Regions from separate parts of the Gordonia sp. YY1 genome, predicted to be linked through region 2. Evidence: riboswitches for the same ligand, from Rfam matches in the RefSeq annotation. Region 2 holds a riboswitch; the other holds the start of a gene.
What was found. A riboswitch is a leader RNA that binds a small molecule or an ion and turns the genes downstream of it on or off. The one in region 2 is predicted to bind cyclic di-AMP.
Positions count from the first base shown of each region.

Region 1: another riboswitch for cyclic di-AMP. It lies ahead of BPODLACK_RS17670 (transglycosylase family protein); the one in region 2 lies ahead of BPODLACK_RS03580 (C40 family peptidase).

Region 1 is NZ_WXYI01000015.1:26,907-34,634, forward strand. It holds gene BPODLACK_RS17645 (RCC1 domain-containing protein) at 1-2,170, opposite strand, end outside; gene BPODLACK_RS17650 (hypothetical protein) at 2,259-2,489, shown strand; gene moaC (cyclic pyranopterin monophosphate synthase MoaC) at 2,495-3,037, shown strand; gene BPODLACK_RS17660 (MogA/MoaB family molybdenum cofactor biosynthesis protein) at 3,030-3,533, shown strand; gene BPODLACK_RS17665 (molybdenum cofactor biosynthesis protein MoaE) at 3,562-3,993, shown strand; gene BPODLACK_RS17670 (transglycosylase family protein) at 4,182-4,817, opposite strand; cyclic di-AMP (ydaO/yuaA leader) riboswitch at 4,823-5,023, opposite strand; gene BPODLACK_RS17675 (MoaD/ThiS family protein) at 5,275-5,523, opposite strand; gene moaA (GTP 3',8-cyclase MoaA) at 5,536-6,624, opposite strand; gene BPODLACK_RS17685 (flavin reductase family protein) at 6,638-7,183, opposite strand; gene BPODLACK_RS17690 (hypothetical protein) at 7,189-7,398, opposite strand; gene BPODLACK_RS17695 (cold-shock protein) at 7,635-7,728, shown strand, end outside.
Region 2 is NZ_WXYI01000002.1:78,819-86,546, forward strand. It holds gene trpD (anthranilate phosphoribosyltransferase) at 1-57, shown strand, start outside; gene BPODLACK_RS03565 (Lrp/AsnC family transcriptional regulator) at 54-332, opposite strand; gene BPODLACK_RS03570 (DEDD exonuclease domain-containing protein) at 329-2,185, opposite strand; gene BPODLACK_RS03575 (hypothetical protein) at 2,528-2,758, shown strand; cyclic di-AMP (ydaO/yuaA leader) riboswitch at 2,866-3,098, shown strand; gene BPODLACK_RS03580 (C40 family peptidase) at 3,116-3,796, shown strand; gene BPODLACK_RS03585 (C40 family peptidase) at 3,934-5,013, shown strand; gene BPODLACK_RS03590 (hypothetical protein) at 5,023-6,426, shown strand; gene BPODLACK_RS03595 (glycosyltransferase family 4 protein) at 6,426-7,550, shown strand; gene BPODLACK_RS03600 (NADP-dependent oxidoreductase) at 7,558-7,728, opposite strand, start outside.

The sequences.
Region 1 (7,728 bases), on a different contig from region 2:
CCCAGCAATAGACATACGACGACGCGAGGGCGCACGTCGTTCGTTCGCCCGCCGAGATCGCGGTGACATCGGACAATCCGTTGAGCCGGGTGGGATTCGGACGGTCGGTGAGGGTGCCGTAGCCGACCGATCCCCAGGCGTTGGCGCCCCAGCAGTAGCCGGCGGCGCCGGCGATCGCACAGGTCGTGTGCCCCGTTCCGGTGCTGATGCCGGTCACGCCGTCGACGCCGGACACCTGCGTCGCGGTGGTGCGCGACTCCTTCGTGCCGTCGCCCAGCTGCCCGAAAGCGTTGTTGCCCCAGCAATATGCGCTGCCGCCGGCGATGGCGCAGGCGGCCTGGGCGCCGGCCGACACCGACGTCGCGGCGTCGAGGTCGGCCACCCGGGTGGGCTTCGACTGGTTGTAGGTGGTGCCGTCGCCGACCTGACCGTTGTCGTTGAGGCCCCAGCAGTAGGCGTCGCCGCCCGCGACCGCGCACGTGAAGTTGACGCCGACACTGATCGAGGTCACGTCCTCGAGTCCGGCGACGCGCACCGGGCGGTACTGGTTGGCCGTCGAACCGTCACCCAATTGGTCGAAATCGTTGGTGCCCCAACAGTAGGCGAGTCCCGCGGAGATCGCGCAGGTCGCCCAGTTGGCGGTCGAGATCGCGGTGACGTCGGTGAGATCGGCCACCCGCGTGGGCTTCCACCGACTGGTCGTGGTGCCGTCACCGATCTGCCCGTAGTCGTTGTTGCCCCAGCAGTAGGCGACGCCGGCGGCGATCGCGCAGCTGTTGGGACCGCCGGTGGTGATGGAGGTGACGCCGGACAGGTCGGCGACGCGCGTGGGTTTCCAGCGGTTGGTCGTGGTGCCGTCGCCGAGCTGCCCGGCCTGGTTGTCGCCCCAGCAGTAGGCGGTGCCGTCGCGGATCGAACAGGTGGTGCCCAGGCCCGCGCTGAGCGGGACCTCGGACGCCTCGGCGGCCTGCGGGCCCGACGCAGCGCCGCCGTCGTCATCACCACCTTGGGTGACCAGTGCGACGGCCGCGACCGCCGCCAGCACCGCGACGATCGCAGCCGCACCGGCGATCCACGGCCATCGGCGTCGACGACCCGGCGGCGCGGCCTGCGTGGGGGCCGAGTGCGCGGGGAGCGGGGGAGTGAAGCCGGGCGACGACCGGTGCTGTGTCTCGGAAGGAGGCTGCCGCCCGGACGGGCTCTGCGCGTACAGCGGGGGACTCTGTTGGGGCGGACTCTGCTGGGACGGACCCGGATACCGCGGCTGCTGGGCGGGCGGCGGCAAGGTCTCCGGTGCCAGTGGCGGGACGAAGTGAGTCGCCGAGGTGCCGGATCGGGCGTCGGGTCCCGACCGGCCGAGCGCCGCACGCAGGTCCGCGGCGAAATCGCGGCACGTGGGGTAGCGGTCCAGCGGGCCGCGGGCCAGGGCACGGTCGAAGACCGGGTCGAGCGCGGCGAGGTCGGGGCGATACCGGCTGATCCGTTCCGGCGGCGACGTCAGCTTCGCGACGATGTGCCGGGTCTGGGTGTCGGCGTCGAACGGGGTGGTTCCGGAGAGCAGCTCGTAGGCGGTGCAGGCGAGCGCGTACTGATCCGACGCCGGGCCCGCGGGCTTGCCGTCGAGGATCTCCGGGGCCGCATAGACCAGCGTGCCGACGAACGACGACGGTGCGGTCAGCGTGGTGGCGGTGGCGAGTTTCGCGATCCCGAAGTCGAGGACGACTACCCGGTCGAGGGCGCCGTCCATCGCCCGCCTGGTGACGAGGATGTTGCCCGGCTTGATGTCGCGGTGCACGACACCGTGCGCGTGGGCGTAATCGAGGGCGTCGGCGACGCGGTCGACGACCGTGAGGATCTCGTCGGGCCGGAACGAACTACGACGCAGGTCCTGTCCGTCGAGGTAGGTCATCGTGAACCACGGGTCGTCGTCGGTGACGCCGTAGTGATAGATGGTGACGATGTTGGGGTGGTCGAGGGCAGCAGCGGTCTGGGCCTCCCGGCTGAACCGACGGACGAACTCCTCGTCGACGGTCTCGGCGATCGAGATGACCTTGAGCGCCTCACGCCGCCGCAGTTGGGGGTTCTCCACCAGGTAGACGGTCCCCATGCCGCCCGTGCCCAGGCGGCTGATCACCCGGTAGCCGGCGACCTGTTCAGGGTGGTGGGCCATCAGCGCCTCCTGGTGGCGTGACCGGTGATGCGACGACGATAGCCCCGCTCCGGCCGCCATGCCCCGGACACGGCACTTCTTCATTCGAATGGCGTGGCACAATGCTCCCGTGGCAAACAACAGTGGTGAGAAGGCCGGCAAGAAGCGCTACGTCGACAACGGCTGGCCCCAGGATGACAACGGTGACGCCGCCGACCATGCGGTCTCCGAACTCGCGACGCACATCTCGGGTGCACTGTCCCCGTTCGGTGAAGTCGAGTTCCCGCTCCCGGTCGACGATCTGCCCTTCGTGCAGTCGAAGACGGTCGTCAACCGCTGATACCGATGCCGACCACCGGAGATGACGGCGGCGGGTCGGTCTTTTCGGGTGAGGGTGCCGACGCCGGTCGCCTGACGCACATCGACGACGCCGGGACGGCGCGCATGGTCGACGTGGGACACAAGGCCCCGACGAAGCGTCGTGCGATCGCCGGCGGCACCTTTCACACCACGGCCGAGGTGATCGGTCTGCTCAGTGAGTCGAAGCTGCCCAAGGGCGATGTTCTCGCGACCGCGCGCATCGCCGGGATCATGGCGGCCAAACGCACCGACGAGCTGATCCCGCTCTGCCATCAGCTGGCGTTGTCGTCGGTGGAGGTCGACTTCACCATCGGCACCGACTCCATCGACGTGACCGCGACCGTCGCCACGTCCGGCCAGACGGGCGTCGAGATGGAGGCACTGACCGCGGTGGCCGTCACCGGGTTGACGCTGCACGACATGGTCAAGGCCGTGGACAAGCGGGCGCGCATGGACGGGATCCGCCTGCTCGAGAAGACCGGCGGCAAATCCGGCGACTGGTACCGGGACGACCCGGCCGATGGCTGAGAACACGCCGCCCGACCCCGCACGACGACGCGTCGCGCAGATCGTCGTCGCGTCGACGCGCGCGAGTACCGGGATCTACCCGGACCGCACCGGTCCGATCATCGAGGGCTGGCTCGTCGAGCAGGGTTTCCGCGTCGCCGAACGCGATGTGGTGGCCGACGGGCCGCCCGTGGGCGCCGCGATCCGTGCCGCCGTGTACGCCGGCGTCGACCTCGTGATCACCACCGGCGGAACAGGTCTCTCACCCACCGACCGCACCCCCGAGGAGACGCGACCGCTGCTCGACGTCGAGATCCCCGGCCTGGCCGACGCCATCCGTGCGGCCGGACTGCCCACGGTCCCGACCGCCGTGCTCTCACGCGGCCTCGCCGGCGTCGCCGGGACGACACTGGTGGTGAACCTGCCCGGCTCGACCGGGGGCGTACGGGACGGCCTGACCGTCCTCACGGACGTCGTGCACCACGCACTCGATCAGATCCGCGGCGGGGATCACTGATCGTCCCGCGACAGGACAGGATTCGCGAATGACCGTAGTCGTACACACCGCGGTGTCGGAGGAGCCGATCGGGCTCGCCGACCACGAGGCGATGGTCGCCGACGCCGCCGACGGGAAGGCCGGCGCGATCGTCGGCTTCGTGGGCGCGGTCCGCGACCACGACGGCGGCCGGAACGTCGCCGCTCTCGACTATTCCGCCCATCCGACGGCGTCCAGGGTGCTGACCGAGGTCGTCGAGGAGGTCTCGTCGGTCGACGGTGTGCGCGCGGTCGCGGTCTCGCACCGCGTCGGAGAACTCGAGATCGGGGATGTCGCCTTCGTGGTGACCGTGGCCGCCGACCATCGCCGCGCCGCATTCGAGACGTGCGCGCGGCTCGTCGACGAGGTGAAGGCGCGTCTGCCGGTCTGGAAGCACCAGTACTACGACGACGGCACCGAGGAGTGGATCAACTCGGCCTAGCCCTTCGAGGCTCGTCGCTATCGCTCCTCGCACCTCAGGGAGCAGGAGATGGCTCGTCGCTATCGCTCTTCGCACCTCAGGGAGCGTGAAGAATTGGAAAAGGGCCCCGCACGGATCGCTCATCGTGCGGGGCCCTTTGTCTGTGGCCCTCTGCGTTGCTCCGAATCGGTGTCCGGGCTACCTGCAGATCAGGGGTTGGGCAGCAGGTGCTTGTTGTCGTTGAAGAGCTTGATCTGTTCGGGACTCAGCGAGACACCGCTGCTCTTGGCGGCGTTCCAGAGGTTCTTGACCTCGGGGCTCACGCCGGAGTCGGTGAGGACCGAGGTGACCTGGTTGGCGACGTCGTCGGTGGTCTTGGCCTCAGGGGCCTTGACGAGGCTGAAGCTGCCGTTGCCGTCCTGGAGCTGCTTGACGATCGGGGCCGGGACATCGCTCGGCGCGGTGCGCGGGGTGTGACCCGAGAGGCCGACGCCGCAGGTGGGCCATGCGCCCTTGCCCTGCGAAGCGAGCACGCGCTCGGCGACGACGATCTGCTCCTCGCGGGTGGCCTGCTCGGCGGTCGGGGCGAACTCGCCGCCGCCGTGGCCGCTCCAGGTGCTCGGCGAGAACTGCAGGCCGCCGTGGTAGCCGTTGCCGGTGTTGATGGCCCAGTTACCGCCGGACTCACACTGGGCGACCTTGTTCCATTCGGCGTCGGTCGCGGCGTTCGCGGTACCGGTGCCCATGAGGGCGGCTCCGCCACCGAGGGCGGCGCCGGTGAGGGCGACCTTGGTGATGGTCTTGGTGGTCGAGCTGGTCGTCTGCTTGCGGTGACGTCCGGTCATAGATCGATTCCTCTCTCCACGCGCCTACGAAGTCAGCTGTCGGGTTCGAGCGAGAGGTTGCTCGGCCCCAGTGCGTCCCCGTGAATGTTAATCACGGTTCTGCGCCTGGGACTTAACCCCGAGGACACCTGGTGTGGTGCCCGGTCTCAGGGGATGAGGTTGGGTCCCCCGTCCTCGCTCCTAGATTCGTTCGGTCGTTCCCACCGGCGGAGCGAGGCTCGGCGCGGCCGGCAGGACGTATGTTCTGTTTCCTTACCGTGACCTTCGAGAAGGTCGCTTCGTACAGTACGTCGTTCGATGGAGTGATTCACCTGCTAGTTCGCAACTGATTTTCGCGCCAGATCCTGGTCTCCCGACCCACTTTCGGCGTCATCCCAGTTCATCGGGCCGGATGCGCTCCCGTGGCCTGCTCGTTACCACTCCGTTATGTGACAAAGGTCACATGCCCGAAGTGGTATCAACCACCGGCAAACGGCGGGAGGACGTCCAGTGTCGAGCAGATGCCGAGCGGCTGTGAACGGTCAGTGAGCGCGATCTCGTCGCGGAGGTAGGAGCAACGCTCGAGAACCGTCGCCAATCCGGGGTTGCCGGCGGACAGTGTCGACTCGAGGTCTCCGAGGGTGGTCGCCGGGTCGATGTCGACGACCCGCGACTCGGTGCCGGCGGCGGCGCGCGCGGCGGCGAAGAAGCGGACGGTGAGGTTCATCGGAACCCGAGCCTATCCACCGATGGCGGACATGGGCCGCGACGGCTGCTGGAAGCCGGCGGCGTTCACCTCGTGCCCGGGCGCCTTCTGCCACATGTCGGTGCGCCACAGCGCCGCCACGGCCGCGTCGACCTCGTCGTCGGGCAGGGTTCGCAGGGTGGTGCGCAGATCTGTTTCCGAGGACGCGAACAGGCAGTTGCGCAGCGAGCCGTCGGCGGTCAGCCGGGTGCGGTCGCAGTCGCCGCAGAACGGGCGGGTGACCGACGCGATCACCCCGACCTTTGCCGGGCCCCGGGACGTCCGATGGCCGTCGACGAGCCACGTGGCCGCCGGCGCGCTGCCGCGCGGTGCCGGATCGGGCAGCAGGGTGAACCGTGTGCGCAGGGTCGCCAGGATCTCGTCGGCGGTCACCATCCGGGATCGCTGCCAGGCGTGATCGGCGTCGAGTGGCATCTGTTCGATGATGCGCAGCTCGTAGCCGTGCTCCAGGCAGTAGGCGAGGAGATCCGGTACGGCGTCGAGGTCGGCGCGGTCGGGGATCACGGCGTTGACCTTGACGGGGTCGAGTCCCGCGCGTCTGGCGGCCGCCAGACCCGTCAGCACGTCGTCGAGCCGGTCGCGTCGGGTGATCTCGGCGAATCGTTCCCGGTCGACGGTGTCGAGGGAGATGTTGATGCGGTTGAGGCCGGCCGCCACGAGCCCGTCGATCCGCCGGGAGAGTCCGAGACCGTTGGTGGTCATCGCGATCTCCGGGCGTTGCGGCAGTGCGGAGACGGCACCGATGATCTGCTCGAGGTCGCCCCGCAGCAGCGGCTCGCCGCCGGTGAACCGGATGCGTTCGATCCCCAGGTCGCGGACCGCGACGGTCAGCACCCGGATCAGCTCGTCAGCGCTCAGCACCGCCTCGGTCGGCATCCAGTCGAGGCCCTCGGCGGGCATGCAATAGGTACAGCGCAGGTTGCACCGGTCGGTCACCGAGACGCGAAGGTCCTTCGCCACCCGCCCGAACGTGTCACGCAGGGGGCCCTGCGTGGGAGCGTCGGCGGATGCCCCGGCCGAGTGCGGCCGTGGCATCGGAATCCCGAGGCCGACCGTGCTCATGCTGACCTGCGGATCACGTGGCGTTCGGACCCTTGCGGGCTTCGAGAGCGCGGAAGGTGCTGGCGTGGAACACGAGTGGCTCGACACCGGGATCGGCACGCAGGGTGTTGATCTCCAGCAGCACCACGGTGTGGTCGCCCGCCTGGATCTCGTTGTGGATGCTGCACGACAGGTGGGCGGCCGCATCGGGGACGAACACCGCCCCGGCGTCGGTGCTCAGCGGCGTGATGCCGTCGAACCGGCGCTCCGCCGGACCGGCGAGCTGCTTGCAGACGTCGGTCTGGTCGCCGGCGAAGACACTGACCCCGATGGCCGGCGCGGTACGGATCTGCGGCCACGTCGTCGACGTGTTCTGGACGCACACCGACACCAGCGGCGGGTCGAGGGAGACGGTCGTGAAGGAACTCGCCGCCATTCCGATCAGCGTGGTCGAATCTCCCTCACCCCGTAGGCAACACACCGCCACGACGCCGCTCGGGAAGCAGCTGAACGCCTCCCGGAGGGCCTTGGCGTCGGAGACGGGGGCAAGGTCTGGAGTGGTGTCGATGGTCGCTGTCACGGTCCTCACCTGGCTCGGCGTCCGGCACGGAGTGCGTACACCAGGCCGAGGAGAAAACCCAGAGGTGCGCACATGGTCAGCAGGTAGACGAAGGTCGGGGCGGTGTCGCCGTCGGTGAGGAGCGGGGTCACGAACAGCGCCACGAGAGCGATGAGTCCGATCGCGAAGATCACCATGGCCACCTGCAGCAACCGTGGGGACGTCGTCTTCTGCATGCCATCCACGGTAGTGCACTCGTCGGCAGACGACGCCGAGTGATGGGTGGAACGGGGTGCGCGGAGGTAATGGTGTGACCGGCGGTGGGGTGTTGGCTACCATGGGGCAGCAGGCGCCTTGCATCCGTCTGGGCCCTTACGGACTTCCCGGGGGCTGTAGAGATGGGTCACGGCGTCTTTTGTTGTGACAGGCAGATCTTTGACGAGATCACGACGTACAGATGAGGGTGAGCACAGTGCCGACCGGCAAGGTGAAGTGGTACGACGCGGACAAGGGCTTCGGCTTCCTCGCGCAGGAGGACGGCGAGGACGTCTATGTCCGTGCGTCTG
Region 2 (7,728 bases):
CTGCTCGACCGCTGGGCCTCACTCAGCACCCAGTTGGGGTCGGCCGCGCGAAACTAGTTCTCGCCGATGGAGAAGCCACCCTCGACGTCCGAGCTCGAGTAGCTGCGGAACGCGATGTGGGTGGCGCTCTTGAGCACCCCGGGCAGCCGGTTGATCTCTCCGGTCACCACTGTCGCGATCTGCTCGTGGTCGCGGACGCGGATCTTCGCGATGAGGTCGACGTCACCCGCGCAGGAGTACACCTCTTCGACGCCGGCGATGTCGGCCACGGCCTGAGCGGTCTCCGGGATCTGGTGGACGTCGGCCTGGATGAGGACGATGGCAGTGATCATGGCGCAAGCCTAGTGGCCACGAGCCGGTGGACCGGCGAGCGCTGTGCGGGCCGTGGTGTCCGGTGCGCCACCGAGTGGGCATCCGAGCGTGCCTCTCGCGCCGACTGCGACCAGCCGCGTCGGCGCTCGGCGCATCCGGCCGGCAGTGCCACCGGATCGGTCGTGGACACGATCCGGGCACCCGGCTCGGTCATCCACCGGTAGATCAGCGCGACTTCTTCCGCGGGTGCCCCGCGTAGCGGACCTGGTCCGGCGATGACCGTCTCGGCGGCGGCGACCAGCGCGTCGACCACCGGCATGGGGGAGACGCCCCGACGGGCACGTCCCGCCGCCGCGAGGCGTCCGTGGCGGACGACGGCGAAATACCAGCCGCGGTCGTCGTCGGGACGGGCGACGACGATCTCGGCGATCGCACACAGTGCGGCCAGCCGCTGACAACGCGCCAGGGCGTCGATGGTGAGGGCGAGCCGGTCTCGGTGGCGGGCGGCGGTCTCGAACATCTGCGCCTCGGAGAGATCCGCGAGGCGCGCGGTGAGGTCGTCGAGGAGGTCGTCGGCCTCCCCACGCATCAGCCGGCGGGCCGCGGTCACGCGCGGCAGATAGTCCGGGACCGTCTGGGGCGCTGCGGCGGCGGCATGACATCCGCCGGGCTGCCGGACGCCGTCGGGCGTCGGGCACCAGTGGTAGCCGGTGGCCCCGAGGCGTTTGGTGCACGTGCGGAGTCCGGCGGCTGCGGCGATCACGTCGGCAACCGTCGACGCGTTGTTGCGGTTGCCCACCGGACCGATGGATTCGTCGGTGGGGGTGCGGCTGACCTTGAGACGCGGGAAACGTTCCTCGGTCAGGGTCACCCACCATCCCTTGTGGGGCTGTGTCGAACGTCGGTTGTAGGCAGGCGCGTGCGCCGCCAGCAGTCGCAACTCGCGGACGGCCGCCTCCAGGGCGTGGGAACACTCGACGGCGTCGACACGCTCGGCGAGCAGGACCATCTCGGTGATGCGTCGCCGGGGATCGCTGCCGGAGAAATAGGAACGGACCCGGCGTCGTAGATCCACCGCGGTGCCGACATAGAGGACCTCGTTCGAGGGCCCGCGGAACAGGTAGACGCCGGGTCGGGCCGGTACCCGGTCGGCGAGGTGACGTTTGCCGCGCAGACGGGGATCCGTGCGCGGCAGGTAAGAGGTGAGTTCCCCGACCGTCGCGATGCCCTGGTTCCCGACGCGCTCGAGCAGACGGTGGAAGACCTCGACGGTGGCGCGGGCGTCGTCCAGCGCCCGGTGGGTGGGACGGACCGAGACGTCGAACAGATCGGCGAGGGCGCTCAGCTTGACCGTCGGGGCCTCCTCGCGCGACAGGATGCGCCGGGCCATGGTCACCGTGCACAGACTCAGGCTGAACGGCCAGTCGAGGTGGAGCCGGAGTGCGTTCTGCCGGAGGAACCCCATGTCGAAACGAGCGTTGTGCGCGACCAGGATCGCCCCGCGGGCGAACTCGAGGAACGCCGGTAGTACCGACTCGATACGGGGTGCGTCGGTGACCATCGCGGTCGTGATCCCGGTGAGGGTGACGATCTGGGGCGGGATGGGGCGACCGGGATCGACCAGGGTGGCGAACTCGCCGATCACCTCGCCTCCCCGGATCTTCACGGCGCCGATCTCGGTGATGCGGTCGCCCGCGGGATCGGACCCGGTGGTCTCGAGGTCGACGACGACGAGGGTGGTGTCGAAGAGTGCCCGGTCGCTGAACTCGTTCGATGTCGCGTCGCCACCGGTGGCCTGATCGGCGGCTTCGAGGTCGGCGAAGGTCAGTTGGCCCGAGGTCGTCTGTCCCGCGGCTGCACCGCCACCATCCATGCGCGTCACGGGCCGAACATTAGTTCGACGCACCGACAGGCCGGATGTGACACCCCGATCGATCGTTCTGTTCTCGGCGGACATCGGCGAGAGGGGCGTTCGTCGATGTCGCCTGTTACCTCTGTGACGCATGTGTCGAACACTGTGCGAACGAGTTTGTCGGTGGTGCCCCCTAGTCTCCACCTCGAAGTGAGAGATCGTCGCCGGCGGCGGCGAACCACACCCCCACGAACCGCCCGATTCGGAGGTCAAACGCCTCCGGCGCCAAGATGAGATGGAGATCACACCATGCACGTTGACTGCGCGACCTGCCCGGCCCGCCCCGTCGCCTGTGACGGGTGCATGATGACAGTGCTTTTCGGCGGCCCGAACTGGGACGATGGGCCCGCTGAAGGTGGAGTTACGGTAACGGCGCAGGCCCTCGACGACGATGCTGAACTGGACCTCGCGATCGATGTGTTCCAGTCTGCTGCAATGGTCACCAGCAATGCTGCACGATCTGCAAGAAACTCGAAAACTGCACGTCATAGGGCATTTCAGGTCGTCGCCGGGACTGATCTCCGCGCGGGCTGAAAGTCGGGTGCGATCTGCGTGTCCGTTGCGTAGTGGACACAGGGCCGTCGATTTCGTAACCTTTCTGAGACCTTTGCGGAGCGTCCCGCTTCAACAGAAGTGGTCCGCACAAGTCACCGCTCAATCGCCCTTGCGGGCGAACCGGGGAACCACACACTTCGGGCAGCGCGGCCAGTCGATGTCAGTCCTGACACGACCTGGTGAGACTGTCCCGAATCGGGGTGAATCGCGTCAACGCGCAAGCGTGTCCTCTCGGGATACGGCTGTGCCGAAAACGCGTAGGGCCACTCTTCCGGCCCGAACCCGACAGCTAACTCGGTCGGCGGTACAGGGAGAAACTGAAGGAGAACTCGCTTCGTGGCCAAACATCGTTTGGAACAGCCCAATCGTGGGAGCAAGGTAGCCAAGAAGGCGGTGATCGCTGGATCGATCACGCTCGGTTCGCTCGCTGCTGCGGCCGGCCCTGCTCTTGCGGCCCCGGTCCACACCCCGCTCGGAACCTTCGAGATCCCGGCTCTGCCCGGCGAGCAGAAGGCTCCCGAGGCTGCGCCCGCGCCCAAGCCCGTCGCGAAGTCGCCGGCCGCAACGGTCGAGATCCCGAACGTCGGCCAGTTCACCATCCCGGGCATCGGCCAGAACCAGATCCCGGACCAGTTCCGTCCGCACGGTGGCGCCCCGCTCGGGCAGCCCCAGCTGACCGCAGGCGAGAAGGCCGTCAAGGCCGCGGAGAGCAAGATCGGCTCGCCCTACTCCTACGGCTCGGCCGGCCCGAACGCCTTCGACTGCTCGGGTCTCGTCTACTGGTCCTACAAGCAGGCCGGCAAGACCATCCCGCGTGACAGCTACGGCCAGCTCGGTGGCGGTCGCCCGGTCTCGTACAGCGAGGCCAAGCCCGGCGACGTGATGATCTTCAACGGTGGCGGCCATGCCGGCATCTACGCCGGAAACGGACAGTTCGTCCATTCCTCGACCTACGGCACCCCCGTCAAGCGTGACGCGGTCAAGGAGTGGCAGCTCACCGGCATCCGCCGCTACTGACATCAACTGAACAAGAGCATCAGGGAAAGGGCGGGTCGCGGTTTGGTGCGATCCGCCCGATCCGGTCCTTGGGGTCATCGGGGGAACTTACGGTGGTCCGCGGACGATAACGAAGCGGTAAGGAAGTGACTGGCACCGTGCTTTCCGGGGAGGGGCGAGTGAACGCGACTCGTATCCGTGCACGATCGGGCCCGATGGTGCTCGTCATGTGTCTGCTGGCGGCCATTGTGACCGTCGTCCCACTGACGACCGGCGGAACCGGGCAGGCGCGGGCCGTGCCCGCACGATCTGCCGATCAGCTTCTCGATCGGTACAAGCAGCTCGGCACCGAGGCCGAGAAGACCACCGAGGCGATGCACAACGCCAAGATCGAGTACGACAAGCAGCGCTCGATCGTCGTGCAGGCCAAGAAGGCCGCCGCCGACGCCCAGCGCAAGCTCGACATCAGCCGTGAGCAGCTCGCCGCTTACCAAGCGAGGGTCGACGCCATCGTGCGCGCCAGCTACCAGGGAGCCCGCGTCAGCGGACTCTATGCGGTGATGGTCAGCGACTCGCCGCAGGCCCTGCTCGACCAGATGTCGGGACTCGACATGATCTCGCGGCAGGCCGCATCGGACCTGACCGCCATCAAGAAGGTCCGCGCCCAGACCGCGGCCGCCAAGAAGGACGCCGACCAGACCGCGATCGCCGCGTCGGAGGCGGTCTCGCGCGCCGAACGCGTCCGCGGAGACCTCCAGACCAAGCAGGCCGACCTGCAGATGCAGGCGATCCAGATCCGCGCGATCTACCAGTCGATGACCGGCAAGCAGCTCGCCGCCCTGCGCGGCCCGAGCTTCGACTTCGACCCGCGGATCGTCCCGAGGGGCACCGCCGCCGCACTCGTCGCCGTCCAGGCGGCGTTGACGCGAATCGGTGATCCCTATGTGTGGGGTGCCACCGGTCCGAGTTCCTTCGACTGCTCTGGTCTGATGGTGTGGGCCTACAAGCAGGCCGGCAAGACCCTCCCGCGGTCGAGTGAGGCGCAGATGGCCGGCGGACAGCCGGTGTCCCGCGAGGACCTCAAGCCCGGCGACCTGGTCATCTACTACCCGGACGCCCACCACGTGGGGATGTACGTCGGCGACGGTTACGTCATCCACGCCTCGACCTTCGGTGTCCCGGTCAAGGTCGTCCCGCTCGACGAGGCCGGCCCCTTCAACTCCGGCCGTCGGTTCTAGACTCCTCTGGTGGTCTCACTCCGCGGGCGTTGGCGCCCGACGCTCGCCTCCGCGGTGGTGCTGCTGATCGGTGTGACCACCGGATGTGGGGGTCCGGGTCCGTCCTCGAACGTCGCATCGGTCTCCACCGGGTCCACCACGACGTCGACGACCCCGGCGAATGTGTATGAGCAGCAGCGTGCCGAGGGTGTGACGCGCCTGCTCGACGACCTCACCACGTCCGTGTCCGCGGGGGACCTGCGGGCGATCGGCCGCCTCGTGGACGACACGGCGACCCCGGCCTTCACGAATCGATGGGTGACCGCCGCGGAGAACTTCCGTCCCCGGCCGTTCTCCGGCGGCGAGTCCGACGGCCGATTGCAGTTCGCTCGTTTCCGCTATCAGCTCGCACCCACCGAGGAAGCCGAGACACTGGTGCCCGCCGATGTCCAGGGGCTTCTCGACGTGAAGGGCAGTTCCGACTCCTGGGTCGCGCCGGTGGAGCTGCGATATGCCCTCGGAGGCGAGCGTGCGCCCGGGGTCGACGAACCCGAGGTGGTGGTGACCAACCAGTTCGTGGTCGCCAGGTACGGCGACGAGTGGAAGCTCGTCGGCGACGCCGAGGCGCTCGGCGGCGAACCGTCCCCGACCCAGATGTGGGAGCTCCCCGGACTCTCGGTCTCCGATGTGGAGACCGCGGGCGGGACGTCGGTGATCGCCTGGTACCTGCGCACCAACCCGGCGCTGGCGAACCTGCGCCGGCTGCTGCCCGATGCCGTCGACGCGGTGACCGCCTTCTGGGGCGACTCCTGGGATCGACGCGCAGTGCTCGTCGCGACCTCGACACCGAAGGAGTTCGACGAGCTCGTCGCGCCGGGACGCGGGGTGACCGGCACCGCGGCCGCCGCGACCGTGTACAGCCGAGTGGACTTCCCCCGGCGCACCGCCACCGGCCAGCGCATCGTCTTCACCCCAGCCGCCGACGACCTGGCCGCGCCGACGCTCGCCGTCGTGCTGCGCCACGAACTCACCCACGTCGCGGCCCGGGCCCAGACCGCCCTCGACGCCCCTCTCTGGATCACCGAGGGCGTGGCCGAGTACGTCGGCCGCAAGGGCACCTACACCCGACTCCCCGACGCCGCTCCCGACCTGACCCAGGCGGTCCGTGCGGGCAACACCCCCACTGCGTTGCCCGACGACGCTGCCTTCGCCGTGGACGGGCAGAACTCCCAGATCGCCTATCAGAGTGCGTGGTCGATGGCTGCCTATGTCGCCGACCGGTACGACGAGGCGCGTCTGAAGAGGCTCTACCTCGGGGTCGCGGCAACCTCCGACCCGGCTCGCCAGGACGCCGCCATCCGGGCCGCGCTCGGCGTCGGTCGTGATGAACTGGTGGCCGGGTGGGGTCGATGGCTCGAGGGACAGGTCCGCTGATGTCACGAACCCTGTTGATCACGAACGACTTTCCGCCGCGGCCGGGCGGGATCCAGTCCTATCTGCAGAATCTGGTAGATCTGCTACCGCCGGAGGACATCGTCGTCTACGCGCCGCGCTGGCGCGGCCGGTCGCACATCGACTTCGACGCGGCAGCGCCGTACCGGGTGTACCGCCATCGCACGACGCTGATGCTGCCGACGCCGTTCGTCGCCCGACGTGCTGCGGAGATCGTTCGGCGCGAAGAGATCTCGACGGTCTGGTTCGGGGCGGCCGCACCGCTGGCCGTCCTGGCGCCCGCGATGAGGCGTGCCGGTGCCCAGCGCGTGCTCGCCAGTACGCACGGCCACGAGGTCGGCTGGTCGATGCTCCCGGTGGCACGTCAGGTGCTCGGACACATCGGTCGCCACACCGACGTGATCACCTTCGTCAGCCGGTACACACGCGGCCGATTCGCCTCCGCCTTCGGTCCGCACGCCGCACTCGAATACCTGCCGCCCGGTGTCGATGTCGACCGGTTCGCGCCCGATCCGATTCTGCGGCAGAAGTTCCGCGACCGTCACGAACTGGGGGACCGGCCGACCATCCTGTGTCTGTCGCGACTGGTGCCGCGTAAGGGGCAGGACGTGCTGATCCGGGCGCTGCCGCTGATCCGTCGCCGGATGCCCGATGCCGTACTGGTGATCGTCGGCGGCGGCCCGTATGCGGAGAAGCTGCACGCACTCGCTGCCGAGGCGGATGTCACCGATCATGTTATCTTCACCGGATCGGTTCCGGCCGAAGAACTCTCGGCATATCACAACGTCGCCGACGTCTTCGCGATGCCGTCCCGCACCCGCGGGGGCGGACTCGACGTCGAAGGGCTCGGAATCGTCTATCTCGAGGCCTCGGCGACGGGCGTGCCGGTGGTCGCCGGGCTGTCGGGTGGTGCGCCGGAGACCGTGGTGGAGGGGGTGACGGGGACGACGGTCGACGGCACCGACGTCGACGCCGTCGCCCTGGCGATCCTGGCGATCCTCGGCGACCGGGCGGCGGCGGCTGATATGGGCGCTGCCGGAAGGCGTTTCGTCGTGGAGAACTGGCAGTGGAGTCAGATGGCGGCCCGGCTGCGCCAATTGCTCTGAGTCGTCCCTACGCCTCGGTCGAGACTCGTACCACGATCTTTCCTCGCACATGACCGGACTGGCTGCGCTCGTGAGCGCCGGCAGCGTCGGCCAGGTCGAAGACCTCGGCGATCTCCGGCTTGAGGTCGCCCGCGTCGGCGAGCCGGGCGAGCTCGGCGAGGTCCGCGGAGTCGGGACG